DNA from 2 places in the Acetobacterium sp. MES1 genome. Region 2 is predicted to be linked to the other one. Evidence: predicted binding sites of a transcription regulator. Region 2 holds the regulator's gene; the other holds the start of a gene.

Region 1 (16,407 bases), on a different contig from region 2:
CATTGGCGTTGTTTGCATCCTATGCTCAAACCGTTGGTTTAGAGAGCATTGATATCTTAAACCCCAATGTTATCATCGGGATGTTTATCGGTGGGATGCTGCCATTTTTGTTCTCAGCTCTAACCATGGAAGCAGTTGGTTCTGCGGCTAATGAAATGATCGAAGAAGTGCGTCGTCAGTTCCGGGAATTCCCAGGCATTATGGCAGGTACCGAAAAACCGGATTATGCCAAATGTGTGGATATTTCTACAGCTGCAGCTTTAAAACAGATGATTGTACCGGGTTTAATGGCCGTGGCTGCTCCTTTGGCCATGGGTCTGATTCTGGGTGCAGATGCCTTAGGCGGTTTGTTAGCTGGCGCTTTGGTTACCGGGGTATTGATGGCCATCTTTATGGCGAATGCCGGTGGTGCCTGGGATAATGCCAAGAAATTCATTGAAGGTGGCGCCCATGGTGGAAAAGGCAGTGATGCCCATAAAGCCGCTGTTGTTGGTGATACTGTTGGTGATCCGTTTAAAGATACTTCTGGACCATCGATCAATATCTTAATCAAATTGATGACCATCGTATCATTAGTATTTGCTCCATTATTCTTAATCTAATAAAAAAATAATCTTTCCGTAAAAAAAAGAACCTGAATGCCAGACGGCATTCAGGTTCTTTTTGGGTTGGGGCTGAGGTTAAGGGTAAAATAATTGGGTATGCAGTAATAGAAATAAACTTAAATAAAGCTGAGCAAAACAAAAAATGTAATTTAAAATACATAAATAGATTGACGAATTAAATTTATAATACTATAATTTATTTAAAAGGAGTGATGATATGATAAAAAGTGTATACAGTTTAATGCTATTCGATGAAATAGTTGAGAAGATAGATCAAATCGCCTATGAAAATAATACCAACCGCTCCCAACTGATCAATGATATCCTGGCCGAAAAAATCGGACTGGTGACCCCGGAACAAAAAATTCAGAAAATCCTGGAACAGCTGGATGAAAACTTCAGTGATACCCTGTCAGTGAGCCAAATTAATAAAAACTCCAGTATCCAATTCGGCAAAAGTCTGAAATATAAGTATCGCCCCAAGGTTCGTTACAGCTATGAATTTATCAGCAGTAAGCGGGGCAAGTATGCAGTACTGAAAATCAGCTCCCGAACCAAATCTGAGAATTTAAATGATCATTTTGACGAGTTTTTCAAGCTGATTGCTGACATTGAAAAAGCGCAGCAGGGAGATCATCGGGATTTAGTAGAAAATTTGACAAATCATAAGTTTATTCGGGCGTTTGAGGATGAGGCGGAGTTGACCCAGGATATTGAAACGGTCACTGATAATCTGACCCGTTATCTAAAAATGATTGACCGGGCCATGAACGTCTATTTTTCGAAGGTTGATGAAGCCGGGGTTAAAGATCTCACCAATCTTCTGGAGAACATTTATCGTGAAGATTATAAAAAAAATAACCAATAAAAAAGAGGTACAATTATGGATATGAATTTATTCACCCAAAAATCATTAGAAGCAATCAAAACGGCAGAACTGATCGCCGGAGAATACAACCACATGGAAATCGAGCCGGAACATATGCTGATGGGGTTGATCACTCAGGAAAACGGAGTGGTCGGACGGATCTTTGACCGGCTGGGTAAGAATTCCCACACCATTGCCGAAGAACTGCGTCGGGAAATCGGCAAAATGCCCAGTGTTTCCGGCCCCGGTCGGGAACAGGGAAAGGTCTACATCAGCAGTGACACCGATAAGGTTTTAAACGAATCCTATAAAGAAGCAAAAAAACTGGACGACCAGTATATTTCGGTGGAGTGTATCCTACTGGCGCTATACAGTCTCGGTAAAAAGTCCAAGGCTGTGGAAATACTGGAACGTTACGGCATTATCAAAAAAGAAGTCGAAAATATTCTAAAAGAAGTGCGAGGCGGTCAGCGGGTGGTTAACGACCATCCTGAGGTTACTTATGAAGCCCTCAGCCAATATGGTCACGATCTGGTCCAGGATGCCATTGATAACAAACTTGATCCGGTTATTGGTCGGGACGCTGAAATCCGTCATGCGATTCGGATCTTAAGCCGCAAAACCAAGAACAATCCGGTCTTGATTGGGGAACCGGGGGTCGGTAAAACGGCTATCGTCGAAGGTCTGGCAATGCGAATTGTAGCCGGTGATGTACCGGAAGGTCTTAAAGACAAACGAATTATTGCCCTGGATCTGGGGGCCCTGGTGGCTGGCGCCAAATACCGCGGTGAATTTGAAGAACGGCTTAAAGCGGTTTTAAAAGAGGTGGTCGACAGCAACGGCGAAATCGTCCTGTTTATTGACGAGCTTCATAATATTGTTGGTGCCGGTAAAACTGAAGGCGCCATGGATGCTGGCAATATGCTAAAACCAATGCTGGCAAGAGGGGAACTCCATTGTATTGGGGCCACCACCCTGGACGAATACCGTCAGTATATTGAGAAAGACCCGGCGCTGGAACGCCGCTTCCAACCGGTGCTGGTGGACGAGCCGACTGTGGAAGACACCATTTCAATTCTTAGAGGCTTAAAAGATACCTATGAACGTTACCATGGCGTCCAGATTCTTGACACCGCTTTAGTGGCAGCAGCTACCTTGTCCAACCGCTATATCTCGGACCGGTTTTTGCCGGATAAAGCCATCGATCTGATTGATGAAGCCTGTGCCAAGATCCGCACCGAAATGGACTCCATGCCGGAGGAAATGGATGAGGTGCGCCGTAAGATGATGCAGTTGGAAATTGAAGAAGTGGCCCTCAAAAAAGAAAAAGATACACTCAGCAAAGAACGGCTGGAACGACTCCAAAAAGAACTGGTGGAATATAAAGAGCGCTTTAACACCATGAGTATGCAATGGGAAAACGAAAAGCAGTCAGCCGATACGCTAAAAGCCCTCCAGGAAGAACTCAATCAGCTCACCTACGAGCGGGAAAAAGCCATTCGCGAAGGGGACTACCGCAAAGCCTCCGAATTGGAATATGGCTTAATTCCCGAAAAAGCCGCTAAAATTGAGGAGATCAAACGAAAAGCTGATGAAAAAGGCGATGAAGACAGTCTCAAGCGTGAAAAAGTTACCGAGGAAGAAATCGCTGAAATCATCTCCGATTGGACCAATATCCCCCTTAGTAAGCTGGTCTCAGGCGAGCGGGAAAAACTACTGGCTTTGGAAGATACCTTAAAACAACGGGTTATTGGTCAGGAAGAACCAATCCTGAAAGTGGTTGATGCCATTATCCGTTCCCGGGCCGGGATTAAAAACCCCAACAGCCCGATTGGCAGCTTTCTGTTTCTGGGCCCCACCGGGGTCGGGAAAACCGAGCTGGCCAAGGCGGTTGCCGCCACCCTCTTTGACAGCGAAGAAAATATGATCCGGATTGACATGAGTGAGTACATGGAAAAATTTTCGGTATCCCGCCTAATCGGGGCACCTCCGGGATATGTTGGTTATGAAGAAGGTGGACAGCTCACCGAAGCAGTTCGTCGCAAACCCTATAGTGTAATTTTGCTGGATGAGATTGAAAAAGCCCATAAAGATGTTTTTAATATCCTGCTACAGATCCTCGATGATGGCCGGATTACTGATTCCCAGGGGCGCACCGTCGATTTTAAAAACACCATCATCATCATGACCTCCAACATCGGTTCGGAATATTTACTGGAAGGGATCAATACGTCTGGTGAAATTACCGAAGAAACAGAGGCGGCTGTGATGGAATTATTAAAGAGCTATTTCCGACCGGAGTTTTTAAATCGAATTGATGAAATTGTGCTTTACAAACCACTCAACAAGAAAGCGATCAGCCAGATTGTCACCCTGCTTTTAAACGATTTGCAAAAACGCCTGGAAGAACGCCGCATCACGGTTACGCTGACTAAGGAAGCGATCGATGCCGTTATCGACATGGGTTTTGACCCGGCCTATGGGGCCCGACCGCTGAAACGCTACCTGCAAAAACACATCGAAACCATGGTTGGTAAAGAAATTATCAAGGGCAATGTCCACGAAGGTCAGGCTATTACCATCGATGTCGATCCCAACGGGGAATTCTATATGGCCTAAAGTAAAAGAGATCAACTGACCCGCTTCGGGTTGGTTGGTCTTTTTTTGGTGCAGGATGCTTGATTGAAATAGTTATAGCTTGGAACAAAAAATTACCAATTGCATTAAGAACCGGTTAAAAAAATAAAATCAGACCAGAAATAGTATCAGCGCTGGCCTGTTTTTTTTAGATGATAACGAATTCATAGCTGGAATTATTTGATATAATAATAACGAAAAAAATTTTCGGAGGTAGAAAATGCAAAAGATTATTATGTCTCCCAGCCGTTATGTTCAAGGTGCCGGAGAAGTTGGTAAATTGCCGGAACATGTTGGAAAATTTGGAACATCTGCGCTTGTTTTAATGAGCGGCACCATGATGCGAACCAAAGCGGAGGAATTGAAAGCCAGTTTCGAAGCAGCGGGAATTAAATTCACGCCCGAAAAGTTTAACGGTGAGTGTTCAAAGGTTGAAATTGCCCGTCTCCAGGAAATCGTCAAAGCCCAAGGTTGTGACGTGGTTGTTGGTATTGGTGGCGGAAAAACCCTGGATACAGCCAAAGCGACAGCCCATTATGAAAAACTGCCAGTCGTGATTGCACCATCCATTGCTTCCACTGATGCGCCCTGTTCAGCTTTATCCGTTATTTATACCGAAGACGGCGTTTTTGATGAATATCTGGTTCTACCTAAAAACCCTGAGATTGTCGTGATGGATACTGACATCATCAAAGCGGCTCCAGCCCGACTTTTTGTCGCTGGGATGGGAGACGCATTGGCTACCTATTTTGAAGCCCAGGCCACCGTGGTTTCCAACGGAACCACCATGTCAGGTGCACATCCGACTAAATCCGCTTTGGCTTTGGCAAAATTATGCTATGATATTTTAATTGAAGATGGCTTGAAAGCAAAGCTGGCGGTTGAAGCGGCAAGCTGTACTCCGGCGGTGGAAAATGTTATTGAAGCCAATACCTACCTCAGCGGGGTTGGGTTTGAAAGTGGCGGCCTGGCTGCTTGTCATGCCATACATAACGGTTTAACCGTATTACCGGAGTGCCACCATATGTATCATGGTGAAAAAGTTGCCTTCGGAACCCTGGTTCAATTGGTGATGGAAAACCGCTCCATGGAAGATATTGAAGAAGTGATTGATTTCTGTTTATCTGTTGGCTTGCCAATTACGCTGGGTGAACTCGGGTGCACCGAACCAACCCCGGAAAAAATCATGGCAGTGGCAGTTGCAGCGACAGATCCTGCCGAAACGATTCATAATATGCCTTTTGATGTCGATGCCGACACCGTATACGCTGCGATTATGGCAGCCGATGCCTTGGGTCGCTTATACCTGTGTGACTAAGAAAGCAAAATATATGAAAATAAAAAAGGTCACAATCTCACCAGTTGGGGGATTGTGGCCTTTTTAACAGCGTTGCGGGATGGAGACACTAGAGCAGCGGGTCAAACAGGTCTCGGGTTTTTTTGAGCATATCCCGGATGGGCAGATCATAGGGACACCGGGGTTCGCATTCGCCGCACTGGATACAGTCTGACGCATTGGCAACAAAGCTGCGATAACGATCCAGGGCCCATTCCTCAAGATCGTAGCGGCGGTAATAACCTTCAACAATAAACTGCATTGGGATGTCAATGCCCTGGGGACAGGGGGCGCAATAACCGCAACGGCGACAGAATGTTTTTCCCAGTGCCTTGGCATCGGCTTCAAGGGTTTCTCGTTCGTCATCGGTCAGCGGCACAAAATCGTTGCCGACTCGGGTATTTTTTAGAACCTGTTTGACTGAATCCATGCCAGGGATCAATACTGAAATATTGGGATTTTCAGCTACCCAGCGCAGGGCGTAATTAGCGTGGATAAAAGCGCCGCCAGCCAGTGGTTTCATAATAATGACCCCGACATTTTTTGATTTGGCTTTTTCAAAGAGCGGTCCGCCACGGTTTTCGACAATATTATAAGGAAACTGAATGGTCTCAAATTTATCCTCATCCAGAGCACGATCGAGAACTTCATAAGAGTGGGAGGTAATGCCGATATGTTTAATCAGCCCCTGTTTTTTACAGTCGACCAGCGCATCATATCCACCCCCGGGGCTCATAATAGTTTCATAATCGGTCATCGTTTTGGCATTATGGAACTGATACAAATCGATGGTATCGGTTTGTAACTCGGCCAGACTGGTTTTAACATCAGCCATTACCTCATCATAGCTGAGTTTTGGGGTTTTTGTAGCCAGGTAAAAATGTTCCCGACCCCATTGTTTCAATGCTTCCCCGATCATTTCTTCACTGTTGGTGTAAGCTCTGGCAGTGTCAATAAAATTAACGCCTTCTTCAATAAGGTTTTCAACAATTTCGTCAACTTCCCATTGGTTACAGCGTTGGATTGGAATGCCACCAAAGCCAATAAGGGATACTTCTAATCCGGTTTGTCCCAGTACTCGCGTTTCCATTTTACACCTCTTCTTTTCTTGGTTTTGCCCATTTTATCATATCAAATCACAAAAGTCATCTGTTATGCGGGAATTGGCTCAAAGATCCGTTGCATTTCAACTTTCTTTCAGGTTGGTAGATGAACATTAATTGACACTCCAATCGCTGATGGTGTAAAATGAAACTATGTTAATAGTTAAGAAAGAAGGTAAGAATTATGAGTATTCGTTTCGATCTCTCTTATGCAAATATAGATTCCAGTGAGTTTGAAAGCCGCTATCAACAGTTGGCTCAAGCCAATGATGACTTGAACAATAAAACTGGGGTGGGCAATGATTTTCTGGGCTGGGTGGACTATCCGATCAAATATGATCAGGATGAATTTGTCCGGATTAAAGAGGCCGCCGAAAAAATTAAAGAGCGTTGCGATGCGTTGGTGGTGATTGGTATCGGTGGTTCCTATTTAGGCGCAAAAGCAGTCATTACAGCCCTGACCAGCCCTTTTTATAATGAAGAACCCCGAGCAGTACGAAAAGCCCCTAAAATATATTTTGCCGGTCAGAATATCAGTGGAAAATATCTGGAAAAGTTGCTGGCACTGCTTGCGGATCAGGATGTCTGTGTCAATGTTATTTCGAAATCCGGGACAACCACGGAACCGGCCATCGCCTTTCGGTTTTTCAAACAGTTTTTGGAAGATAAGTATGGCAAAGCGGGGGCACAGGAGCGGATCTTTGTGACAACGGATGCCGCCCGGGGAGCCTTAAAGTTTATGGCTGATGAAGAAGGCTACGAAACCTTCGTGATTCCCGATGATATTGGCGGTCGTTACTCCGTTTATACCGCCGTCGGTTTGCTGCCCATTGCAGCAGCGGGGATTGATATTGATGCGCTGATGGACGGTGGAAAATCTGGCTATGAGGAGTATAACAAACCGGAGTTTGAAAAAAACCCCTGTTTCCAATATGCATTGTATCGGAATGTCCTTTACAACCGCAGCAAGAATATTGAAATATTAGTGGATTATGATCCCTCTCTGGAGTATCTGGCAGAGTGGTGGAAACAATTATTTGGTGAAAGTGACGGTAAAGATGGCAAGGGTCTTTTTCCGGCTTCGGCGCATTTTTCCACCGATCTCCATTCGCTGGGGCAGATGATTCAGGATGGTCCCAAAAACCATTTTGAAACCGTAATTGTCATCGAAGCGGATCAATCGGATCTCAAAGTTTTCCGGGACGAAAAGAATCTGGAAGGACTTAACTACCTCACCGGCTGGGAAATCGATGCTGTCAATGAAAAAGCCTTTATGGGCACCCTGCTGGCTCATGTTGATGGCGGAGTCCCCAATGGGATCATCCGACTTAAAAAACTGGATGCCTTTCATATTGGCAAACTGATTTATTTTTTCGAAAAAGCCTGTGGCTTAAATGGTTATTTACTGGGGGTTAATCCTTTTGATCAGCCCGGAGTGGAAGCCTATAAAAAGAATATGTTTGCCTTGCTGCATAAGCCTGGTTATGAAGATCTGACTGCCGAATTGGAAGAACGGCTATAGACAATCACAGCGTCCACAAAAGAATCGGCTATTCTTTGCGATAGTGGCAACGAAAGAATGAAAAATTGAATATTTAGCACACGACAGATCGTTACAATTGTGATACAATATTAAAAAAAATAATACAAATTGTCGATTAACGTTCCTGAAAAAACGCCAAAAAATATGGTTCTTCGGCATAAAAAATACTGAATTACAGGGCAAAACTGTTGTGAAATAGTGACGCAAAGCTAAAGGGACTTTCTTAAGTCAGCCAGTTACTCAAATAGATTTAACGATTTAGGAGGTAATGGTGAAGAAATATGACGAAAAAAAGTTTTTAATTCTCAGCTTTGCGTTGTTTTTTTTGGTCATGATGATGGGCTTCATTAATTTTGTGGCTTTAACTCAGGAGTCTTACGAGATAATTCTGGGGACGCTTCTCTATGGTCTGGCGTTTATGGGTCTCTTTGTGATCAGTTTAAGCAGTAATCTTGCCATCGGTACCTTTAAAAAAGAAATCCAGCGGCTTAAGCAGCTCCAGGATTTTGATTTTTTAACGGGTTGCCCCAACTGGATCACGTTTAAAAAGGAGTGTGAACGAATCCTGGACACAGATAATAGCCTTGATTATGCGATGGTTATCTTTGATATCGATAAGTTTAAGGCCATCAATGACTTATACGGGCACCAGACCGGTAATGAAATCCTCACTGCTATCGCAAAAATATTAGAAAAGTATCTCAATGAAGAAGAGCTTTTTGCCCGAATGGCCACCGATAATTTTTGTATTTTAATGAACTATGAGGGCTATGGAGAGTTTTCTCAGAGGCTGGAAAATTTAATTCGCAAAATCAATAGTTACTCTCAGAAATTCATCGTCAGCATCTCTATGGGTATCTATCTGATTGGCGAAACGGAGTTGGATATTAGTGCGCTTAGTGATCGTGCCAATATGGCAAAACGGTCGATCAAAGATAATTCCCAGATTAGCTATGCATTTTATGAAGAATCCATGCGGGTTGCACTGATTCTTGAAAATGAAATTGAAAACCGAATGGAAAAAGCATTGGCAAGTGGCGAATTTGAAGTTTATCTTCAGCCCAAATATCTGTTTTCGGACGAACAGATTATTGGTGCCGAGGCGCTGGTGCGCTGGAATGATCCCGAGCGGGGGATGCTGCCACCCAATGAATTTATTCCCTTGTTTGAAAAAAATGGGTTTGTCAAAAAAATTGATACCTATATGTTTGAAGCGGTGTGCAAGCTACTGGCCAAATGGCAAAAAGAAATGGATCAACTGACCAATATGATTATTTCGGTTAATTTTTCCCGGCTTCATCTGGAAAATATGCTGTTACCGGAAGAATTGCTGGCTATTACCAATCGTTATCAGATCGATCCTAAAATGATCGAAATTGAGCTGACCGAAGGTACGATTTTTAATAATGATGTCCAGATGGTTGAGATTATGAATCATTTAAAAGATTTTGGATTTCATATTTCCATTGATGATTTTGGTCGGGCCTATTCATCTCTCAACACCTTAAAAAACCTACCAGCGGATATTTTAAAATTGGACAAGGCTTTTTTCAGCGAATCGACGGATAATGCCCGGGGAGAGAAGATCATTACCAGTATGTTGAACATGGCCAAGGATCTGGATCTGATTACCGTGGCTGAAGGGGTGGAAACCCGGGAACAGGTGGAGTTTCTTAAAGAGAAGGGGTGCGACATTGCTCAGGGATTTTTCTATGCCAAGCCCATGAATGTGTTTGAATTTGAAGATCTTGTCAAAGAAAAACTGAAATCAGCTTAGGCTGGATTTCAGTTTTTTTAAGTGTTTATCGCAGGCGATGATTATTCTGAAGGATTTTCAAAATTCAGACCACCACAGGTAATGTCGGCAAAAACCGAGAGGGCCACTGAATGATCGGGATCGATACAAACCGTGTGATCGGCAATTCCGCCAAATTTACAGGTATCAACAATTTTTAGCCGGAAGTTGTCAGGAACAATGATGTTTAGGCCACCATTAACGATGTTGATATCCATGCGATACGCATCTTTTTCGGTGATCACCTCTGAAAAATCAAGCTGCATGCCCCCAAAGAAGGCTCCGATTTTTATGTCCTGCATCGTTTGCTTTTGGTAATCTTTCATTTTTCCGCCATAGAGAACGGCTTCATCCAGCGATTTGGGACTCTTATCCAGACTGTCTTCAAATGTTTTGGCCTTTTTTATCACACCGGCGTGATAAAGCGCCACGCTGGTGGCCAAAATAACACTGGTTCCGATGAGTATGTTTTTTATCTTCATGATTGATCCTTCCTGTTCTTTTTAATCAGTTTACCATGATTTTAAGAAGAACCGTATCTTTTTTTGTTTTTTTAAAGAACATCTCCGATAATTTTAACTAAAAATAAAGGTATTATGCTATAATATTCGAAGCATCTGTTCAGCATTGCTGAATAAATAAGAGCAAATGAAAGGTCTCAATGGAAACAAAAAAGTATTATGATGAGTTTGAAACCATTGTTGGCGATATTATAACACACAGTGAATTCCAAAAATTAAGAGAAATTGATCACCATGGCAATGGTTTGTATGAACATTCAGTCGCAGTTGGATATTACTCCTATCGCGTAGCCAGATTTTTAGGTATGGATTATGCCTCCATTGCCCGGGGCGCAACCCTCCATGATTTTTTTCTGGAGTCCTGGCAGGGAAAGGTGAAAACCGGAAAGGGCTTGGATCGAATCAAAGAGATGCATGGCTTTTCGCATCCTAAAACAGCCCTGGAAAATGCCGAAAAATATTTTGATATTGATGAACGTCAGGCCGACATGATCGTCAAGCACATGTTTCCACTGACGCCTGTTCCACCAGCAAATTTGGGCAGCTGGGTTGTGACGGCAGTGGATAAATTTGTGGCTACTCACGAACTGGTTTTTAAAAACACCCAGCCCATCAAACGGCTGAAAAGTATGATGTCCAAAGCTTAAGACACTATCTGTTGCCTTAAGAATTATATATGACCCTAATAAATTGATTTGACGGAGGATAGAACTTGATCGAAGAACAAATTGAACGCGCAAAAGCCCATTTTGGAGAGCTGATTAAAGAACAACTGACCCGCATCGAAAAAATGGCGATTCAAAAGGATTTTACTGATTTTACAACAAAAGAACAGATTATCATCGGTGTTGTCGGTGGTGATGGCATTGGGCCATTTATTACAGCTGAAGCCCAACGGGTATTGGAATTTTTATTGGCCGATGACGTTAAAACGGGCAGAATTGTCTTTAAAATCATCGACGGTTTGACCATTGAAAATCGGGCCGCCTGCGGCAAAGCGATTCCGGATGAGGTTTTAGCAGAACTCAAAACCTGTGATGTAATCTTAAAAGGACCAACAACTACCCCCCGGGAGGGTGACCCCTGGCCAAATATCGAAAGTGCCAACGTGGCGATGCGTCGAGAATTGGATTTATTTGCCAACGTTCGACCCGTATCGGTACCGGAAAAGAATATTGACTGGACCTTCTATCGGGAAAACACTGAAGGAGCTTATGCTGTTGGCAGCAAGGGCATCCATGTCAATGATGATCTTGCCATTGATTTCACCGTCACGACCCAGGAAGGTTCAGAGCGAATCATCAAGGCCGCCTTTGATTTTGCGGAAAAATCCGGTAAAAATAAAGTGACCGTAGTGACGAAAGCCAACGTTATCAAAACCACTGATGGTAAATTTTTAGATACGGCTAAAGCGATTGCCAAAAACTATCCAACTGTTGAAATGGATGACTGGTACATCGATATCATGACCGCCAAACTGGTGGATGAAAAACGACGTAGTCAGTTTAAGGTGATGGTTTTACCAAACCTCTATGGTGATATCTTAACTGATGAAGCGGCTGAGTTTCAGGGTGGTGTCGGTACGGCTGGATCAGCCAATATCGGCAAACAATATGCCATGTTCGAAGCGATTCATGGATCAGCGCCACGAATGGTGGAAGAGGGTCGGGGGCAATATGCCGATCCCTGTAGCATTATTCGGGCCGCCGGGATGTTGCTGGTGCATATTGGTTACAATGAAAAAGCTGAGCAGCTTCAAAAAGCTTTGGACATTTGCGGACTGTACGAGAAAAAACTGGTGCTCACCGGACGGGAAACAGGCGCCACGGGTTCAGAGTATGCCGACTATGTCATGGAAACTTTGTCCAATCCCAACCTGGACGCAATTTATGAAAAATTTATATAACTGATGAGGGCGTCTTTTGAGACGCCCTTTTTTTGCGGCAACGATCAGTTGGATCAACAGCGCTGCGAGCACTTAAAAAACACTCCAGAAAAACTGATACCATTGTCTGCTACTTCCATAAGCGCCTGTCACGGGGCGCTTGTGTTTGAAATGTTATCTCATACAAAATCATATTTATTTAGGAGGCTATCATGCTGGAAAAAATTGATTTAGGTGTAACAATCGACAAAGAAACCTACCGCCAGGAAAAAGAACGACTGACGGTACGGTTAGGTGAACTGCAGCGAACCCTGCACGATATGGGTATTCCTGTCTTAATTCTGTTTGAAGGCTGGGATGCAGCTGGCAAGGGAACCCTGATCAACGAATTGCTGATGCCCATGGATCCACGGTCTTTTCGGGTCCATAATTTCAAAAAGCAGGAGAGTGAGGACGAGATTTTTCGTCCGTTTTTATGGCGTTACTGGACCAAAACGCCGGAGAAAGGTCAGATCGCTATTTTTAACCGCAGTTATTACAGCGACCTGGTCTACCGCAAATCAATTGATGCCTTAAATATGCAGGGGCTGATGAAACAGGCCAATGAATTCGAGCAGGCGCTTTCGGATGATGGGATGATTATTTTTAAGTTCTTTGTTCACATCAGCAAAAAGGAACAAAAAAGACGCTTTAACAAGTTGCTGGGAAATGATGCCACAGCCTGGCGGGTAACCCCTCGGGATAAAAAAGAAAACAAGCATTATGATAAGCTCTATGAAAAGGTCAACCGGGGACTGGAGCTGACCGACAACGACTGTGCTCCCTGGGTGATTATCGAAGGCGAACAAAAAGACTATGCTCTGATCAAGGTTTTCAGTGTCCTGGAAAAACGGCTGGAAAAAGCCATCGAAACGGTCAATAAGGCCCCGGCAATTGAACTTAAACCGTTGATTCATGAAGGTGATATGCCGTTTCAGTCAAAGATTCTCGATGGCATTGTTCTTGATCAGGTCATCAGCGAAGAAGAATATCAGCGCCAGATTAAAGAAGCTCAGAAAAAAATCCGCTTGCTTCAATTCGAGCTCTATCGGCGGCGGATTCCGCTGATTGTCGGGTTTGAAGGCTGGGATGCCGGTGGCAAAGGCGGTTGCATTAAACGACTGACCAGGAACCTTGATCCCCGGGGGTATACGGTGTATCCCACTGCCAGCCCCAGTGATCTGGAACGAAAGCATCATTATCTCTGGCGTTTCTGGCGGGATATCCCCAAAAACGGTCATTTGGGGGTATGGGATCGAACCTGGTATGGTCGGGTGATGGTGGAGCCAATTGAAGGATTTTGTACCCAGGAGGAATTTGACCGGAGTTATCGGGAAATCAATGAATTTGAAAAACAGCTCTCCGATTGGGGAGCGATTGTCATTAAATTCTGGTTGCAGATTGATCAGGATGAGCAATTAAGGCGTTTCACTGGCCGGGAAGAAAACCCTGATAAAGAGTGGAAAATAACAGATGAGGATTGGCGCAACCGTGATAAATGGGAGGTGTATAAAATAGCGGTGGATGAAATGCTGCTAAAAACATCAACGGTCAATGCACCCTGGATTATCGTCGAAGCCCAGAATAAGTATTACGCCCGGATTAAGGTGCTCAATGAAACCATTGCCGCCATCGAAAAACGCTTGAATGATTAACAGGATACCTGGTATAGCGAGAGCATAACCACAATAAATGATAAAACCTCAACCCCGTCACGCCTCTCCATGGTGATCGCTGGACAGGCGTGACAAAATTGTGACATGAAATAAAAAAATAATGAACAAAACAATTATTTATACGACTATTTGGATATTCATACTAAAATTATCCGGGCCTTGGAAATAGTTTTTTAAGTTTTTTTAAATTTTACCTCAGTTTTTCAATGGGATGCTAGAAATAATTAAAAAATTTAAGTGCGGGAACGTTTTGCAACCAGCTTTTATTAATCATTTAAAGTAATTTATTCTTATGACAAAAGGATCTATTGTTATTCATTGAAAACGTTTAATTTACTTGAAAATTCGGATATAATGAGCTCAATAATTTTAGTGGAAAGGAGTTTTAGATGGATTCAATTGATATTGAAATCCTCAAGCTACTGCAAAAAAATGCCAGAGTAACGGCTTCAGATATAGCGAATGAAGTCAGCCTGTCCGTTCCGGCAGTCAGCGAACGCATCAAAAAATTAGATTCTTCCGGCATCATTCAACAGTACACCATTATTATTTCAACCCAGCGAATGAACAAAAACCTGGTTGCCTATATGTTCATATCGCTTAAGCATCCCAACTATATTGAGGGATTTATCGAATTGGTGAAAAAGGAACATGAAATTATCGAATGTGATTATCTGGCCGGAGATTATGATTATTTAATTAAAATTATTACCAAAGATACCCAAAGTCTGGAAGCGGTGCTCAATCGCATTAAAACAGTTCCCGGGGTACAAAAAACAAAAACGATTGTAACCCTATCAACTGTTAAGAATACATACTCCATTCTTCCAACTGAAGATATGGATGTGTAACGATTAAAAAAACAGATCACAAATTTATATTAAAAAAACAGGAGGTTTTTATCATGATTGTAGGTATTCCAAAAGAAATTAAGAACAATGAGTCTCGTGTATCCGTCACACCGGCAGGTGTTCATGCCCTGGTTAAAAGTGGCCATAAGGTGCTTGTTGAAACCAATGCTGGCTTTGAAAGCGGTATCGCCGATAGCGAATATGCAGCTGAAGGGGCCGTCATTCTGCAACAGGCCAAAGAAGTATTTGATCAATCCGATATCATTGTAAAAGTAAAAGAACCGATCGAGTCTGAATATGAACTGATGAAAGAAGGACAGACCCTATTTACCTATCTACATCTTGCTCCAAACCTGCCTTTAACCGATATACTAATGAAGAAAAAAATCACCGGGATTGCCTATGAAACCGTTCAATTACCGGATCGCTCCCTGCCATTACTGATTCCCATGAGTGAAGTGGCCGGTAGAATGTCAGTTCAAGTTGGCGCAACTATGCTGCAGCGCTATCACGGTGGCGTAGGGATGTTGTTAGGTGGTGTTACTGGCGTATTACCCGCCGAAGTCATGATTATTGGAGCCGGTACTGTCGGGATGAATGCAGCCAAAATGGCCGTTGGTCTGGGCGCTCATGTGACCGTTATTGATATCAGCAAACCCAGATTAACCTATGTGGATGATGTTTTTAATGGTCGTGTTTCCACATTAATCAGCAATCCTTACAACATGGCGGAACTGACCAAAAAATCAGATTTGCTCATCAGTGGGGTTCTGGTTGCTGGAGAAAAAGCACCTAAACTGGTTACTGAAGAGATGGTAAAAAACATGAAAAAGGGCTCGGTAATTGTTGATGTCGCCATTGATCAGGGCGGATCAGTCGAAACCATTGACCACAGCACCACCCATGATAATCCTTGTTTTGAAAAACATGGCGTGATCCATTACTCCGTTGCTAACATGCCTGGCGCTGTTCCCCGAACATCGACTTATGCTCTGACCGGTTCGACGCTACCTTATTTACTGGATATTGTCAACAAAGGACCAGAAGCGGCCATGAAAGAAGACCAGGCCTTGTTGTTAGGCTTAAACACCTACAAGGGACACGTTACCTGTAAGGGTGTCGCCGAAGGTTTAAATAAAGAATACGTACCAGCCGAAGATTTACTGTAGAACGGGATAGCCGCTTTAGACTTAAATAACGGCAATATCAATTTTGGCATCAGAAATAAAACGAAAAAACATGACATAAAATTTAGCTCATTGGAACAGACAATAAGGGTGACACTGTTACTGGTAATGGTGAAGCCCTTATTTAAGAAAATTCCAGATACGATGTAATCGATAACAAGCTTATAAATTTTAAGGGGGCAATATGAGTTTTTCGGATATCATTTCAGCTGTAAATAATTTTGTGTGGGGACCCGTTATGCTGGCACTGCTAATGGGAACCGGTATTTTTTTAACGGTGCGTTTAAAGTTTAAGCCATGGCTCAACCTGGGTTATGCACTAAAATCGGTTTTTGCCAAACAAGACAAGACCCATAGTGAT
Region 2 (16,407 bases):
GTACCCAATATAATCAAATGGAGGAAAAAATGAGTTTAAGACCTTTAGGTGACAAAGTAGTAATTAAAGTTAAAGCTGAAGAAGTAAAAACTGTTGGTGGAATTGTTTTACCAGGATCAGCCCAGGAAAAACCACAGCAGGGTAAAGTAGTGGCTGTCGGAACTGGCGAAATTATCGATGGTAAAAAGGTGCCATTGGATGTTAAGGTAGATGATGAAGTTATCTATTCCAAATATTCCGGCAATGAAGTAAAAATTGGCGATGAAGAGTTTTTAATCATCCGTCAGGCTGATATTTTAGCAATTGTAGAATAATAAAATTTAGAAAAACAGGAGGAAAATAATATGGCTAAAGAGATTAAATTTCGTGAAGACGCCAGAGCATCTCTGATCACTGGTGTAGATAAATTAGCAAATACTGTTAAGGTGACATTAGGACCAAAAGGAAGAAATGTTATTTTAGCTAAATCATACGGTTCACCAACCATCACCAATGATGGGGTAACCATTGCCAAAGAAATTGAGCTGGAAGATGCCTTTGAAAACATGGGTGCGCAGCTGGTTAAAGAAGTTGCTACTAAAACAAATGACGTCGCAGGGGACGGAACAACCACAGCTACTTTATTGGCTCAGGCAATTGTTCGTGAAGGTAACCGTAACGTTGTTGCCGGTGCAAACCCAATGGTTCTTAAAAAAGGGATTGAAAAAGCAGTTGCGACTGTTGTCGAAGAATTAAAAGCAAACAGTAAAAAAATTGAAAGCAAAGAAGCAATCGCTCAGGTTGCATCCATTTCGGCAGCCGATGCCGAAATTGGAAAACTGATTTCCGAAGCGATGGATAAAGTCGGTGATGACGGAGTTATCACCGTTGAAGAAGGCAAAGGTATGGGTACCGAGTTAGAGTTTACTGAAGGGATGCAATTTGACCGGGGCTACTTATCAGCGTATATGGTAACTGACACCGAAAAAATGGTTGCCATCCTGGATAATCCCTATATCTTAATCACTGACAAAAAAATCTCCAATATTCAGGAAATTTTACCAGTTTTGGAACAAATTGTTCAAACTGGCAGTAAGCTGTTAATTATTGCTGAAGATGTTGAAGGCGAAGCATTGGCAACATTGGTTGTTAATAAATTACGGGGAACCTTTAACTGTGTCGCAGTAAAAGCTCCTGGCTTTGGCGATCGTCGTAAAGCGATGCTGGCTGATATTGCCGCATTAACTGGCGGAGAAGTGATCTCGGACGAATTAGGCTTAGAATTAAAAACCACAACCATTGAACAATTAGGCCGTGCCCGTCAGGTAAAAGTTGACAAAGAAGATACCATTATTGTTGAAGGTAGCGGAAATAAAGAGGCTGTTGAAGAACGAATCCGTCAGATCAAAGCGCAGATTCCAGAAACTTCTTCCGAATATGATAAAGAAAAACTTCAGGAACGTTTGGCTAAATTATCCGGCGGTGTAGCAGTTATCCAAGTTGGTGCAGCTACCGAAACTGAACTGAAAGAAATCAAATACCGTATCGAAGATGCTTTAAATGCGACTCGGGCAGCGGTTGAAGAAGGCGTTGTGTCCGGTGGTGGTACCGCTTATATTAATGCGATTCCAAAGGTTGATGCCTTAATCGAAACTCTTGAAGGCGACGAAAAAACTGGTGCTGGTATCATCCGTCGGGCGATTGAAGAACCAATGCGACAAATTGCTGAAAATGCCGGTCTTGAAGGATCGGTTATTGTTTCACAAATGGCTGGTAAAGCTGTTGGCGTTGGCTATGATGCTTCTAAAGGCGAATTTGTTGATATGTTCAAAGCGGGCATTATTGACCCGACCAAGGTTACCCGTTCAGCGATTCAAAATGCCGCCAGTGTTTCGGCAATGTTCTTAACCACTGAAGTAGCGGTTGCTGATCTTCCAAGCGAAGATGCCGGTATGGGCGGAATGCCAGGTGGCATGGGCGGAATGCCAATGATGTAAGCCTCCGGCTGCATCAGTAGATAAACTAAAATAATTAATATAAGCAACCAAAAAGGCAGTCTCTCGCGAGGCTGCCTTTTTAATTGCGGTTTTAGAAGCATTTAGTCGACATTGTAGGGGATCCCGGCGAATAGGACTTCCATCTCCGGTTGTTCCAGCTCTGCCAGTTTGATAATGAGACCATTGATTAAAGTGATCAGGGCTTGGGCATCGGGAGATTCATCATCGATCGGTTTGGCAGCATAAAGGGCAACCAGCATGGTGTTGCGGGTGGTTCCTTTCACTTCTTTAAACAGGGTATTTAATACCTTTTTTTCATTTTTAGTCAGTTCCATTTCTTCCTCCAATAATATATTATTGCTTTATTAAACGATTGTTACTCGGTTTCCAGAGCCAGTAAGGCGACTTCCCAGGAATCCGTTAACTCAGATAATTGCTGTTTGAGTGCTTCATAGGACAGATTGATCTCAGCTGCCAAAGCCAGGTTATCATAGAAATCCGGAGCACACATGGCAGTTTCAATGGATTCGATTTTCTGTTCAGTCACTAGTATGGTTTCTTCAATTTCCTTAACCTGCTTCTTCAAGAGCCGAATACGGGCTTCTTCTTCTTTTTGCTTTTTGCGATCCGTTCGCTGCTGTGTTTTGGTTACAATTGTTTTATTCTCTTCGGCCAGAACAGCTGCCCGGGCGGAAGCATCCGCCTTTTGTTTTAAGTAGTCATCATAGTTGCCCAGATGGATTTCCATCCCATCAGCTGAGAACTGGTAGATCTGGGTTGAAATTCGATTTAAAAAATACCGGTCATGGGAGATAAACAGTAAGGTGCCCTCATATTGGCTCAAGGCATTTTCAAGGATTTCTTTGGTGTCCATGTCAATGTGATTGGTCGGCTCATCCATCAATAAGAAGTTGGACTGAGAAATCATCAAGCGGGCCAACAGCAACCGGGCCTTTTCACCGCCAGATAGGGTGCCAATCGGTTTAAAGACCTCATCGCCGACAAATAAAAAGGCCGCCAGGATATTGCGCAATTCGCCTTCAGTCAGTTTCGAATCGACATCCCACAGGGCTTCCAGCAGATTTTCATTGTAGAATTGCTTCAGAGCCTGATGTTCCTGATCGAAATAACCGATATGGACCTTCTGACCCAGTCGGATTTCGCCGGCATCGGCGGCCAACTTTTTCTGCAAAATGCGAAAAAGGGTTGTTTTTCCGGCACCATTGGGTCCAATGATGCCGATTTTATCACCGCGATGAATTTCAAAATTCATATTCTGAAAAAGCAGACGATCGCCAAAGGATTTTTTAATCCCTGTCACCGCCAAAACGTCATTGCCGCTTTTAACCCGGGGGACAAAGCTGAAATGGCTGTTATGAGCAGTTTCGACCTTGTCGAGCAACTCAATCTTACTGAGGGCTTTTTCCCGGCTTGAAGCCCGTTTTGAGCTTTTGATGGAGTTATAAGCCCGGAACCGGTCGATGACTTCCTGCTGGTGTTTGATTTCTTTAAGTTGTTGTTGATACTGATGATTTTGTTCCATCATATCCTGTCGCTTTTTTAGTGCATACTGGGTATAATTGCCTTGATATTCTTTGATGTTTTTCTGGGATACTTCGATAATTGAAGTACAGACTTTATCGATAAAATAGCGGTCATGGGACACGATGACAAAAGTACCGGGGTAATTCTTCAGATATTGTTCCAACCACTGCAGGGCATCGATATCGAGGTAGTTGGTGGGCTCATCCAATAAGAGCAGTTCCGGTTCCTGAAGTAGGATCTGGCCCAACGTAGCACGGGTTTTTTCACCGCCGCTAAGCATCGAGAAGGCTTTAGTTTGATCTTCGGGCTTAAAACCGAGGCCATTGATGACACCCCGAATTCGGCTGGGGTATTCATAACCGTGTTGTTCGGCAAAACTTTCTTGCAATTCCCCAAACTCTAGTATCAGTTTTTCCTGCTCTGCCCCGGTGCTGTCGGCAATGGCAGCGCCAATTTGTTTGATTCGCTTTTCCATGTCAATCAGCGGTTTAAATACATCAGTGAGCATTTCGAGTAGGGTTGTGTTCTCGGCAATTGTGGACTCCTGAGATAAATAGCTGATGGTTAGTCCGTTTTTTTTGCTGATTCGTCCGGTATCAGGGATCAGTTCGCCAGTAATCAGCTTAAGCAGCGTCGATTTTCCGGTACCATTGCGGCCGACCAGACCGATTTGTTTTTTTTCATTAATGGATAGATTAAGATTATTAAAAATTTCATGAATGCCATAACTAAAATGCAAATTTTCGATATTGATTAACATTATTTCACCTGTTTTCGTTTTTGTTCAGTTATTTGAGTTCACTTTTACTATTCTATCAAAAAAAACGGCAAATTAAAATGAATAATTTGACGTAATTGGTTCATATTGATATAATTAGTTGACTATCCGAAAGAAAGGAGAAGTAATCATGCATCGCTTCTCAAAAAAAGTATCAATGACCGTCGTAAAACGGTTACCGAAATATTATCAATATTTAAGTGATTTACAACTCAATGATATCGAAAAAATATCATCCCGGGAATTAGCAAGTCTGATGGGCCTGACAGCTTCTCAAATTAGACAGGATTTGAATTCTTTCGGGGGGTATGGACAACAGGGGTACGGCTATAATGTGGGAGAATTAAAGGAGGCTATCAAGGAAATTTTGGGTCTTGATAGTGAATATAATTGTATTATCATTGGTGGCGGGAATATGGGTCATGCCATCGCAAACTACGAACGATTTAAGCGGGAAGGTGTGATTTTAAAAGGCGTCTTCGATGTTGATCCATTGACTGTAGGTACAGTCGTTGGCAGTGTAGTAGTAAAACATATGGATGAACTTGATGAATTTGTCAAAGCGAATGAAATTGACATCGCCATTTTGTGTGTGCCCCGGGAAGTCGGTCAGAAAGTTGCAACCCAGATTACAGAACTGGGTGTGAAAGGTATCCTCAATTTTAGCCCATTGGATTTGGATGTTCCCAGTGATGTAGTGGTTGAGAATGTTAACATTACAGATAGTTTATTCACGTTAACTTATCTGCTGGGTGAGTAAAAGATTAGTTGTAGAGTATGGGAAGAGTTTGATTTTCTTTAATCAGGCTCTTTATATTTTGCTCAAAAAAGAAAACACAACTGCGGATATATCGGTGAATTAAAAAAGAAACACTTTCTTTGTGTTTCTTTTGTTTTATAACAAGTTATTTAAACATGATTTTCGTAGTTTTTGATTTACTTCCCACTGGAGCTCTTAAAATTAATAAAATCCAGAACCTCTTGCTTATAGCTTTCCGGGAAAGAGAAGTACGAAGAAAAAGAATCCACTTCTTCGTTGGAAAAAACGTAAGATTTCAAAAATTCTTCACATGTCATCGGTTTCGGGTTGCTTGGTAAAAGCTTTGGCTGATCGGTTCTACATAATAAATAGTCCACAGAAACTTCAAAGAAATCTGCAATTTTTATCAGTAATTGGTTTTCAGGTAAGTTTTTATCTTTTTCATACTTGGAGATAGAGCTTTTATTTAGATAGAAAAGATTGGCAAAATTCTCCTGTGTTAATCGTTTTGAAATCCGCAACGCTTTTAATCGGCTGCCAAAAGTATTGTTTTCCATTTTTTCACCTTCTTTCAGTTTAGAATTGTTGGCATAAATGCACTGCCTATAGCGTAATTATATCACGTCTTTAACATTTGTCAAGATTTACGGTTGAATTAAAGGAATAAATCTTAAAGGGATAAAGCATCAAAAAGGCGCTCTTGCTTCTCTTAAGAGTCGTAGACATTCTCCGTATTTGACTTTTTCTGGAGATGCTTCATTGGCTGGAAATGGACTTTCCAGAGACTGACTGCTAAGAGCAGTCTTCGTTATTGTGTCAAATAATGCATTAAAGTCCGTATTGGCAGGAGGATCAGTTGATTTGCGTTTTGATTTTCCGTCTTCGGTTATAATTTCATCGTAACTCAGAGAGACCAGCGTTGATCCGTTAAAGGTTGCCTGAAGAAATCCCTGATAGCCATCATGGTCGGGGTTGCTGGTGATTGAATAAGTATCGAGGGTGTCAATTTTTATTGGTTCATGATCACCTTTGCTGGCCAGATCCAGAATTGCCTTGGACAAACTGATAAATTTTTCGGATGTTTGTGTCGCACCGGATATAGCGTCAGTTTCATCAGGATTTTGCGACATCAGCAATTCGCTATAAAGGCGGAGATAGAGAGCACTTAAATTTGCCACAGCCAGATTGGGCCAGGTTTTGTCAGAACCCTCGACAGACAGGCGATCAGACTTGTTTTTGTCGATTTCGTTTAAGGTTACCCGTGTAATTAGGCCGTTTTTTATTAAAAGGTTCAATTGTTGGCCATAGCCCCGAGTGTCATAATATTTTGTGCTTGCGGAATACTGACCATCGATCAGGGCGCCAGAAATATCTGCCGAAAAAATTGAACCAGTTGCGGGATCATTGATCAGTTCTTTTTCAACGCAGCCAGTCAATAAAAGCGATAGCAAACCTGAGACCAGAAAGATAATCACCAGTCGAAGTCCGATATATTTTTTGGATTCATTTTTTTGCATCATTTTCACCAAAATCTGGATTCGTTTTAAAAAGAGGAGGCGTTCATCAGCGGCGGCACAATCTGTTTTTTTCGGGAAAAAACACCATTCATGTATTTGCTGAATTCACCGGGTTGAAAGCCAAAAGCCAGCTGGGCGAGATTTTTAGCTTCACCGGCGATGATTAGTTCGGAGCCCCCTAATATAATGTCGGTAACCATTAAAATAGCCAGATCCAGGCTTTCTTCTGCACACAATTTATTCATTTCCTGCAGAACCCCATCCAGTTTGTCAAAGATACCCCGGAAATCTCCAGTATTGATTTGTGAAACCCCAATTTTATAGGCTCCCATGGTGAATAGCTTCCGATCGGTGGAGATAATTTCAAAGGGGTGCATTTCTTTTAAATTACTGCCAGCCACTAACATTTTTTCGCCGTAACTCTTAACATCGAGATTCAAAATTTTCCCTAATTCCAGGGCAATAACCCGGTCTTCTTCAGTGCAGGTGGGAGAATTAAAAAGCAGCGTATCCGAGATGATTGCGCTGAGCATCAGTCCGGCCATATCTTTGGGGATGGCAACCTGATGCTCATGGTACATTTTGGCGACAATGGTGGCGGTGCAGCCAACTGGTTCAATTCGCAGATACAGTGGTGTAGCAGTTTGGATTTCAGCGACCCGATGATGGTCAATCACTTCAATGATTTCAGCTTCTTCAACGCCAACGATCGACTGGTTGCGTTCGTTGTGGTCGACCAGAATCACTTTTTTCCGGCTAAAGTCAATCAGGTTGCTACGGGAAATGGTTGAAAGAACCCTCCCGTCGACATCCACCACGGGGAAACGCTCATGATCTGAGGTTAGCATGTTTTTTTTGACATCATCGATGGTTTCGTAAGTCATGAAATATTCCAGATGGTGTTTCTGGTAATATTTTTTGATCGGAATTCCCTGACAGAGTAACCGGATGACTTCGAAGGGACCAAAGGCGACAATCAATACGGCCCCCTGGTAATTTTTGGGAATATCAAAAACGATATCTGGAGATGCATTGGAAACAATAATAATTCCGGCACCAGTGGCAAAGGCCCGGTTGAGATAGATATCCTGTGAAACGGTAACTAAAATGTCTCGACTGCTTAAGGTTTGACCATCCTCGATTTCGGTAATGGTATAAACATCGCCCCGCACTAGTTCGGATTTGATTGAGCCATAAACCTGAGCTTCAAGTAAATCAATGATGTTATCCAGTGGGGTTTCGCTGTCCCGCAGCAGCGATTTTGAAAAAGCATCGGTGTAGGCGGGAATAATATCGGACAGGGAAACCATCCCAATGAGCTGCTCTTCATCGCTGATTACAGGTAAGGAGCGGCCAGGATGATCAATAATCTGGCCCATGGTTTTTGAAACGGAGTCTTTTTCATAGGCCATCGAAAAATCAGTCAGCACCAGGTCTGAAACCTGGGGTTTGACATCTTTGATCAGTTCGGGTAAGCTGACGCCAAAAGTATCGAGAACAAACTGGGTCTCCTTATTAACGGGGCCCAGCCGGGCGGGAAAGACCAGAGTATGTCCCAGGGTTTGCTTTAAATGAGCATAGGCAATGGCTGAGCAGATGGAATCGGTGTCCGGATTGCGGTGTCCGAAGACATATATTTTTGGGGTCATCGGTGGTTCTCCTTATTTATTTAGATAATGAATGCGTATTTAAAAATCGCAGGATGTCTCTATAGACTAATTCTCGTTTATCTTCGTTTAGAATTTCATGTCGCATCAGCGGATAGAGAATCGACTCGACGTTTGCGACACCGATTTTTTTTAGCTGCTGGGTTAGCTGCGTTACTTCTTTGCCCATGCCACCAACGGGGTCATCCCGGCCAGCTAAAAAAAGCAAGGGAAATTCGCTGGGGATTTTTTTGAGATTCGACGTTTTGGTGGTGTAATCAAGACCATAAAACAAATCCCGGTAAAACCCGGCACTACAGGTAAAACCACAGAGATCATCGCTTAAATAGGCATCGACGTTGGATTTGCTCAGGGAGATCCAATCATATTCAGTTCGGTTGGGTTTAAACTTTTTATTATAGCTACCAAAGGATAGCTTGGATAATAGTTTGGAGGGGGTGGTTTCACCATTTTTGCGGATCTCCCGGCGGGCAATGATGCTGGCGGTTTTGCGCATTAAGTTGTTGATACCGACAGTTGTGCCGATGATGATTGCCCCTTCATATAATTCTGAATAATCAATGATGGTTGTGCGGGTAACCACCGACCCCATACTATGACCAGTGATAAACAGCGGCAGTTCTGGATAGGCTTCTTTAAGCGCTCCAGAAATTTCTTTGACATCGGAAACAACCCGCTCCCAACCGTTGCCACTGGAAAAAAAGCCCAGGTTACCAGCGTCTTTGCCGGTTTGGCCATGGCCCCTTTGATCGTGGGTCACTGCCAGGTAGTGATTGTGAAATAAAAAATTCATTAACTCATGATAGCGTTGGGCATGTTCAGCCATACCATGAACAATCTGAACAATACCCTTTGGTTTTGCGGGGCAGGGGGTTTCGTAATAGGTCAGTTTGACCTCATCAGATGCATAAAAACCATTGGTTGTTAAATCAATCATTTGCGGTCCCCTCTTTCATTTGGTCTTCTTAAATCTATTGTCACATTATAACAAAATATCTTAAAAAAAACAGGTTTCCCGTACTAAAAAAGCGGTAATCAGTGTATAATTGAGATAATATCATGGGATAAGGGGTATTGACAATGAAATTAACGGTACTGAGCACGAATAGACGACTCAGCCAGAATCAATGAAACGACCGTTATTATGGGGCTTTTTTACCCTGAGCCTGGGCATTATTGGGGTTTTTGACCACTGGCCAGTGTGGTTGTTGCTTGGCGCAGCTGTTTTGCTGGCAATAATGCCGTTTTTGCTTAAAGATACCAAAATAAGCCAGGTGGCATTTGTTCTTGGCTTGTTCGGTTTTGGGGTAGTTTTAGGCTCCGGAGCCTTCCCGGAGACGGATATTCTAGGCAGCTTTTATGAACGGGAGGTGTCCCTGATCGGAGTCGTTAATGATTACCCGATTCGCACCGAAAATCGGTTAACGATCAATCTGACAGCTCGTGAAATAGTAGATGCTGACGATGAAAACAATCGTTTTGACAAGACTGCTGGGATCAGAGCAACCGTCTACTATCAAAGTGATGAAGATACCGCAGAGGAGCATGTTTCATTAACGACCAACGAAGAGCCGCAATTCGATCTGGCACCTGGAGATCTGGTGTTAATGAAGGGAAAATTATCTCAACCATCAGGTCAAAGAAACCCAGGCGGATTTGATTATGGACTCTATCTTAAAGCCCTGTCAATTGAGGGATTGCTGACGGTTAAACCGGAAAATATCCGCCAAATTGGTCATCAAGTGCGTCTGTATGATCGAATCTTGGGTATTAAACACCACCTGGAACACCAGGCGGAGCTCAATTTTTCAAACGATGTGGCAGATTTGCTCAAGGGCGTTGTTTTTGGTGAGAAAAATATCAATGAGGAACTTGGCCAGAGCTTTCAGGACGCTGGAGTGACCCATGTTTTATCGGTTTCCGGACTCCATGTGGGCTATGTGTTCTTGATGCTTTCTTCTCTGCTGTTCATTTTGAAGATTAAAAAGCAGTACTGGATTTTATTTTTAGTTCCTGCTTTGTTATTTTATGTTGCCCTCACCGGTTTTGCGGCACCGGTGATCCGAGCTGCCATCATGCTTCTTTGTCTCACTGGCGGCCAGAGACTGCACCGAGAGCGGGATGCCCTGAATCAGCTGTGTTTGGCGGGAATAATAATTCTTTTTATCTGGCCTGCCCAGCTTTTTCAGGCCGGGTTTCAACTTTCCATGGGTGCAATGTTGGGGATCATTCTTTTTTATCTCCCGTTGTTGTATGCTTATGAAAAACACCGAAATAAAAAACGGGTTAACCAAAAAATCAAAGCGGGACCGGTGATTCAAGGTCTGGTGCTGACTTTTTGCGCCACAGTGGGAACCCTGCCGATTCTCTTATACCACTTTAAGAGCTTTACGCTGATGAGTTTCCTATCCAATTTGCTGGTGGTGCCGCTGATTGGCGTCTTTTTGTTGGTGGGGATGGTTTTTTTGGCAATCGTTGCGATTGTTCCCGGGTTAGCCCCCATCATATCAGTGCCGATCGAATTTTTAGGGGAATCCATCGTAGTGGTGCTCAAAGGAATTAATGATCTGGGAAATGCCGTAAATTTTGTGAGAATCAGTCGGGGCGGATTATCCCTGGCTGAAATGGCACTGGCGTTGTTGCTGGTCTTTCTGTTTTCCGGTTATTTTTATCTCCGGCAACCCTATGTTCGAAATACGGTAATCAGTTTTGCACTGGTGTTGGTGCTGATTGTGGCAGCAACACCGCTGTTTCCCAGAAATCTGGTCGTTACTGTTTTGGATGTGGGTCAGGGCGACAGTATTTTAATTGAGACTCCGGGTGGTCAGAATTATCTGGTTGATGGGGGCGGCTATCTTTTTGAACGAAGCAATCGGGTCGCAGATCGGGTACTCTACCCGGTTCTTTATGCTAAAAACATCAGGGGATTGGATGCCATCTTTTTAACGCATAACCATGTCGATCACAGTCAGGGGGTTGAAGAACTGATCTTTGACGGTTATCCGGTCGAGAATCTCTTTATGAGTGTTCAGACCAATAACGACGAACTCCTCAATCAGCAGCTGGTTCCAGTGTCTTTGTTAAAAAAGGGGTCGGTGGTAAAAGGGCGTGACGGTGTAACCATTACGGTGTATAATCCAGACGGTCCGGTCCGTCCGGTAGCGGATGAAGAGCAGAATAACGCGTCGCTGGTGATGGCTCTTTCCTATCAAAATTTTAATCTATTATTGTGTGGAGATGTAGAAACCGAGGTCGAAAAACAGTTGATTGCCGAATTGCAGGCCGAAAGCGATGAACGGGACTTTCAAGTGATCAAAATTCCTCACCATGGCAGTAAAACCTCATCTTCGCTGGCTTTTTTACAGGTGGTGGAGCCGGAAACTGCAGTGATTTCAGTGGGTGCCAATAATTCCTTTAATCATCCCAGTGATGAAGTAATGAATCGTTTGGAGGAAGAAGCTATCGCAGCACTGCGAACCGATCAAAAGGGCGCTGTGGAAATTACCAGCAATGGTGAATTCATTCGCATTAAAAGCTATGTAAATTAAAAAGTATAAAACAATTATAAAAAAAGCAAAACTCAACCTAAGTTATTGGAGAAACAATGTGAATTACAAAGAACTTAATAAAAGCTTAAAAAACAAAGAAATCAGTTCAGTCTATCTGTTTACCGGTCCAGAACAGTACATTGGCCATATGATGGAAAAAACACTGATCGGTACAGAATTGGCCAAGGGCTTGGAACCCTTGAATTTGACCACCTATAGCGATAAAAATTTGGATGTCTCGGAATTGTTGGCTACCTGTGAAACACTGCCGATGATGAGCAGTAAGCGGATGGTGATTGTCCGGGAAGAGGCCCAGTTGGATAAGATTTCCGATAAAAAGGATTTGGATGGGATTGCTGCCTACCTGGAGAAACCCTGTCCATCGACGCTCTTAATTATCTACTGGGAACAACCGGACAAGCGTAAAAAACTGTACAAAAGTTTGATCAAGACAGGTACCCTGGTTGTGTTTGAAAAACTGGATGCCAACGACCTTAAGGCCTGGATTACCCGGCGGGTTAAAAATGCCAATAAAAAAATCAGTCGCAGTGAATTGGAGCTGTTTATTCAGCGTTCGATGTATTTGATGAATGAGAAAAAAACCATGGAGATGGTCGACAATGAACTCAACAGTCTGATTGACTATGCTGGGGATCGCAATGAAATCACCAAAGAAGATATCCTGCTGATCTTACCGCAGTCGATTGAAGAGGGGATTTTCAAATTGATTGACTATGCCGTCAGCGGGCAAAAAGATCAAGCCTTGCTGATGTTGAATCACTTTTATCTGGAAGGGGAATCCCCTTTTGGTGTCTTTAGTCTATTGCTTCGGCAAATTCGGATGCTGCTGATGGTTAAAATATACAGTGCCCGGGGATTGCCGGCCAAAACAGTGGCGACAGAAATGAAGTTGGCCCCATTTATTGTCAATAAGCTGTTAAAAAACGGAAAAAATTATCCAATCGACAATTTATGGGAAATTATGCTACTTGGAGCAGACCTTGATGCTCAGATGAAACTGGGGGAAATCGATCAAAATTTTGCCCTGGAATTATTTTTAATGAAGATTGGATAAAACCCAAATGCTTTGGATCAATGCGCGGGATTATTAAAAAGGATAGACATGCACCACTAATGAACCCTTAGTTATTGGTGGTGCGGTAGGATTGCGATAACCGCCAGTTTTGTAGCAAATTTTTTGCACCGACAAAAAGTTTGGTTGTTTTTAAACAATAAAAAAAGATGTACCTGAGTAAGTACATCTTTGGATAGACCCTAGAGACACGGGTTTTGGGAATATATAAATGAGGTAATTAAGCAGTCATCTTGTTTAAGATTCTAGCCAAAGTACTTTTTTTACGCGCTGCTGTGTTTTTATGTAAAACACCTTTTGTAACAGCCATATCAAATTTCTTTGTTGCTAAACGAAAAGCTTCCTGCGCTGCTTCGACGTTACCTTCAGTAACTGCAAGTTCAAATTTTTTCACGGTTGTCTTAAGATTAGTTTTCACCATCTTATTTCGCAGACGACTGATTTCATTTGTTTTAGCTCGTTTCATAGCCGATTTAATGTTAGCCATGGGTTCACCCCCCTCATTTATTTATAACATAGCAATTCTAACACATTTACAGCGACTTATCAAGAAAAAACGTGACAAAAAAAATATTTCTTGATAGAATATTGATCTAGGCATAAAAATCAGGAATTAAAACATAATTTAACCATTGATATAGATTTGAAAGGTGAGGACAAAAAATTGACAAACAAACAAAAACATACCCGAAATTTTTCGATTATTGCCCATATTGATCATGGCAAGTCAACGCTGGCGGATCGGCTGATTGAAGACACCGGGCTGATGAGCAAACGGGACATGGAAGAACAGTTTCTGGATAATATGGATATTGAGCGGGAGCGGGGCATCACTATCAAGCTGCAGGCGGTTCGGCTGCTGTATACTGCTGATGATGGCGAAGAGTATATTTTAAATCTGATTGATACCCCGGGTCACGTCGATTTTACCTACGAGGTATCCCGTAGTCTGGCTGCCTGTGAAGGGGCCTTGCTGATTGTGGATGGTTCTCAGGGAATCGAAGCTCAAACCATTGCCAATGTTTATCTGGCTATGGAGAATAATCTGGAGGTTATCCCGGTCATCAATAAGATCGATCTACTCAGTGCTGACCCGCAGCGGGTTAAGGACGAGATTGAACATGTAATTGGCATCGAAGCCCAGGATGCTCCATTGATTTCAGCTAAAGCGGGTCTTAACATCCGGGAAGTGCTGGAAGCAATCGTTAAAAAAGTGCCACCACCAGATGGTGATGTCGATGCACCGTTGCAAGCGCTGATTTTTGACTCCTATTATGACCAGTATCTGGGGGTTATTGCCTCGGTTCGGGTCGTTCAGGGGAAAATCCGCAAAGGCATGAAAATTGATATGATGGCTGTCGGTAAAAGCTTTGAAGTTAATGAGGTTGGCGTCTTTGGAAAAGGTCTGTTTCCCATGGATGAGCTTTGTGCTGGTGATGTTGGTTATGTCAACGCCGGGATTAAAAATGTCCGGGACACCCGGGTAGGGGATACCATCACCGAAACTAATAATCGGGCCAAGGAACCCTTGCCGGGTTACAAAAAAGTAACTTCCATGGTTTTCTGTGGAATTTATCCGGCTGACGGCTCCCGTTATGAAGATTTAAAAGAGGCCCTGGCTAAGCTACAGCTTAACGATGCCTCACTGCTTTATGAGGCCGAAACCTCAATGGCTCTTGGGTTTGGCTTTCGTTGCGGATTCCTTGGATTGCTGCATATGGAAATTATCCAGGAACGACTGGAACGGGAATTCAATCTGGATCTGGTGACGACGGCCCCCAGTGTTATTTACAAAGTCATCAAAACCGACGGTACTGAGTTATGGGTGGATAATCCCACCAACCTGCCCAATCCGGTTGAGATTAAAACCATGGAAGAACCGATTGTCAATGCCGACATCATGGTGCCTTCTGAATATCTGGGGGCGATTATGGAATTGTGTCAGGAACGTCGGGGCGTTTATCTGACCATGGATTATGTCGAAGAAAACCGGGTGATCCTGAAATATGAACTGCCCCTGAATGAAATCATTTATGATTTCTTTGATGCCCTGAAATCCCGAACCCGGGGCTATGCTTCTTTTGACTATGACATCAAGGAATATCGGCCCTCGGATCTGGTTAAACTTGACATTCTGTTAAATGGCGAACTGGTGGATGCCCTGTCCTTTATTGTCCATCGGGACAAGGCGGCGAACCGGGGACGGGGAATTGCCAAAAAATTAAAAGAAGAAATCCCCCGACAGATGTTTGAAATTCCAGTACAGGCGGCCATTGGTACCAAGGTGGTGGCCCGGGAAACGATTCGGGCGATGCGTAAAGATGTTCTGGCCAAGTGCTATGGCGGCGATATCAGCCGGAAACGAAAACTGCTGGAAAAACAAAAAGAAGGTAAGAAGCGGATGCGTCAGGTGGGTAATGTGGAAGTACCGCAGGAAGCCTTTATGGCGGTTCTTAAACTGGATTCCTGATTTAATGAAAGAAAAACCGGATTGGATGAAGAGCTCGTCCAATCCGGTTTTTTTAAATTTTTGTCAACGGGAAGAAAGATCACGATAGAATTCAAAGGCTTCGGTGCCAGTGAACTTTTCGTGAACAACCTTGCGGATGCTCTGAATCATCGCCACCGGGTTGTCGGCCTGGAAGACGTTTCGGCCCATATCCACCCCAGCAGCGCCTTTTTGAAGGGCTTGGTAGGTTATTTCCAGAGCTTCCTGCTCGGGAACCTTTTTGCCGCCGGCGATAACAATCGGAACCGGACAGGCAGCAGTCACTTCTTCAAAATTATCGCAGTAGTAGACTTTGACAATCTGAACCCCGAATTCTGCCAGCATCCGGGTGGCCAGGGAAAAGTATTTGGTGGTGCGTTCCATCTCTTTGCCCACCGCCACGACGCCCAGGGTCGGGATGCCATAACGGTTGCCGGCATCGACAGTTCTGATGATGTTTTCAATGCTCTGGCATTCATGTTCCGATCCGATAAAGGCCTGTATCGCCATGCAGGTGGCGTTCATCCGAATCGCATCTTCGATATTGACACCGATGATTTCTTTGCTCATATCTTCTTTGAGCACTGAACTACCTGCGGAACAGCGCAGGGCAATGGCCTTGTTGTGATTCGGTCGGATACAGGTGCGCAGGGCTCCCCGGGTGGCCATCAGCACGTCCGCATAGTCCTGGAGAGGGGGGATAGCCAGGTCCATTCGCTCCAATCCCTGAGTGGGGCCCATGATATAGCCATGATCGAAGGCCAGCATGACGGTATGACTGCTGACAGGATCAAAAATTTTTGATAGCCGGGTTTTCATCCCCCAGTCGACATCGTCCATCCCTTTAACGTGGAAACTCCGTTTTTCCATGGGGTGGTCAAAACCAAAATCTTTGGCCTTTTTGATTGAATCCTGATCTGCCATAGTTATCGACTCAAATAAGGCGTTTTAGCCGGAGCTTCCCAAAAGGCAAGTTTTTCCGGATCCATCCGGGCAAAGAAAAGCTGGAAACCGGCCTGTTCCTGAACCGTTAAA

Evidence for each region. Region 2 encodes Rex, which represses fermentation and respiration genes when NADH is low (regulators of the CRP and FNR family bind a similar motif). Its sites were predicted from a motif close to ATTGTTAANNNNTTAACAAT; they were not measured.
Region 1: BI182_RS01190 (glycerol dehydrogenase) is a predicted target of Rex. The motif match lies at 4,290-4,309, and genes of this name have one in related genera.

The regions. Positions count from the first base shown of each region.
Region 1 covers NZ_MJUY01000004.1:47,676-64,082, forward strand. The annotation lists gene BI182_RS01175 (sodium-translocating pyrophosphatase) at 1-602, shown strand, start outside; gene BI182_RS01180 (hypothetical protein) at 823-1,473, shown strand; gene clpB (ATP-dependent chaperone ClpB) at 1,489-4,092, shown strand; gene BI182_RS01190 (glycerol dehydrogenase) at 4,331-5,428, shown strand; gene BI182_RS01195 (aldo/keto reductase) at 5,517-6,536, opposite strand; gene BI182_RS01200 (glucose-6-phosphate isomerase) at 6,734-8,071, shown strand; cyclic di-GMP riboswitch class I at 8,261-8,336, shown strand; gene BI182_RS01205 (putative bifunctional diguanylate cyclase/phosphodiesterase) at 8,364-9,869, shown strand; gene BI182_RS01210 (LiaF domain-containing protein) at 9,911-10,369, opposite strand; gene BI182_RS01215 (HD domain-containing protein) at 10,549-11,055, shown strand; gene BI182_RS01220 (isocitrate/isopropylmalate family dehydrogenase) at 11,121-12,314, shown strand; gene pap (polyphosphate:AMP phosphotransferase) at 12,506-13,987, shown strand; gene BI182_RS01230 (Lrp/AsnC family transcriptional regulator) at 14,398-14,859, shown strand; gene ald (alanine dehydrogenase) at 14,913-16,028, shown strand; gene BI182_RS01240 (alanine/glycine:cation symporter family protein) at 16,231-16,407, shown strand, end outside.
Region 2 covers NZ_MJUY01000003.1:9,134-25,540, reverse strand. The annotation lists gene groES (co-chaperone GroES) at 30-314, shown strand; gene groL (chaperonin GroEL) at 345-1,976, shown strand; gene BI182_RS00660 (hypothetical protein) at 2,078-2,311, opposite strand; gene BI182_RS00655 (ABC-F family ATP-binding cassette domain-containing protein) at 2,353-4,281, opposite strand; gene BI182_RS00650 (redox-sensing transcriptional repressor Rex) at 4,430-5,059, shown strand; gene BI182_RS00645 (helix-turn-helix domain-containing protein) at 5,236-5,616, opposite strand; gene BI182_RS00640 (FMN-binding protein) at 5,746-6,576, opposite strand; gene BI182_RS00635 (putative manganese-dependent inorganic diphosphatase) at 6,603-8,225, opposite strand; gene BI182_RS00630 (alpha/beta fold hydrolase) at 8,242-9,180, opposite strand; gene BI182_RS00625 (DNA internalization-related competence protein ComEC/Rec2) at 9,371-11,791, shown strand; gene holA (DNA polymerase III subunit delta) at 11,850-12,866, shown strand; gene rpsT (30S ribosomal protein S20) at 13,105-13,371, opposite strand; gene lepA (translation elongation factor 4) at 13,549-15,354, shown strand; gene lsrF (3-hydroxy-5-phosphonooxypentane-2,4-dione thiolase) at 15,418-16,296, opposite strand; gene BI182_RS00600 (dihydroxyacetone kinase subunit DhaK) at 16,299-16,407, opposite strand, start outside.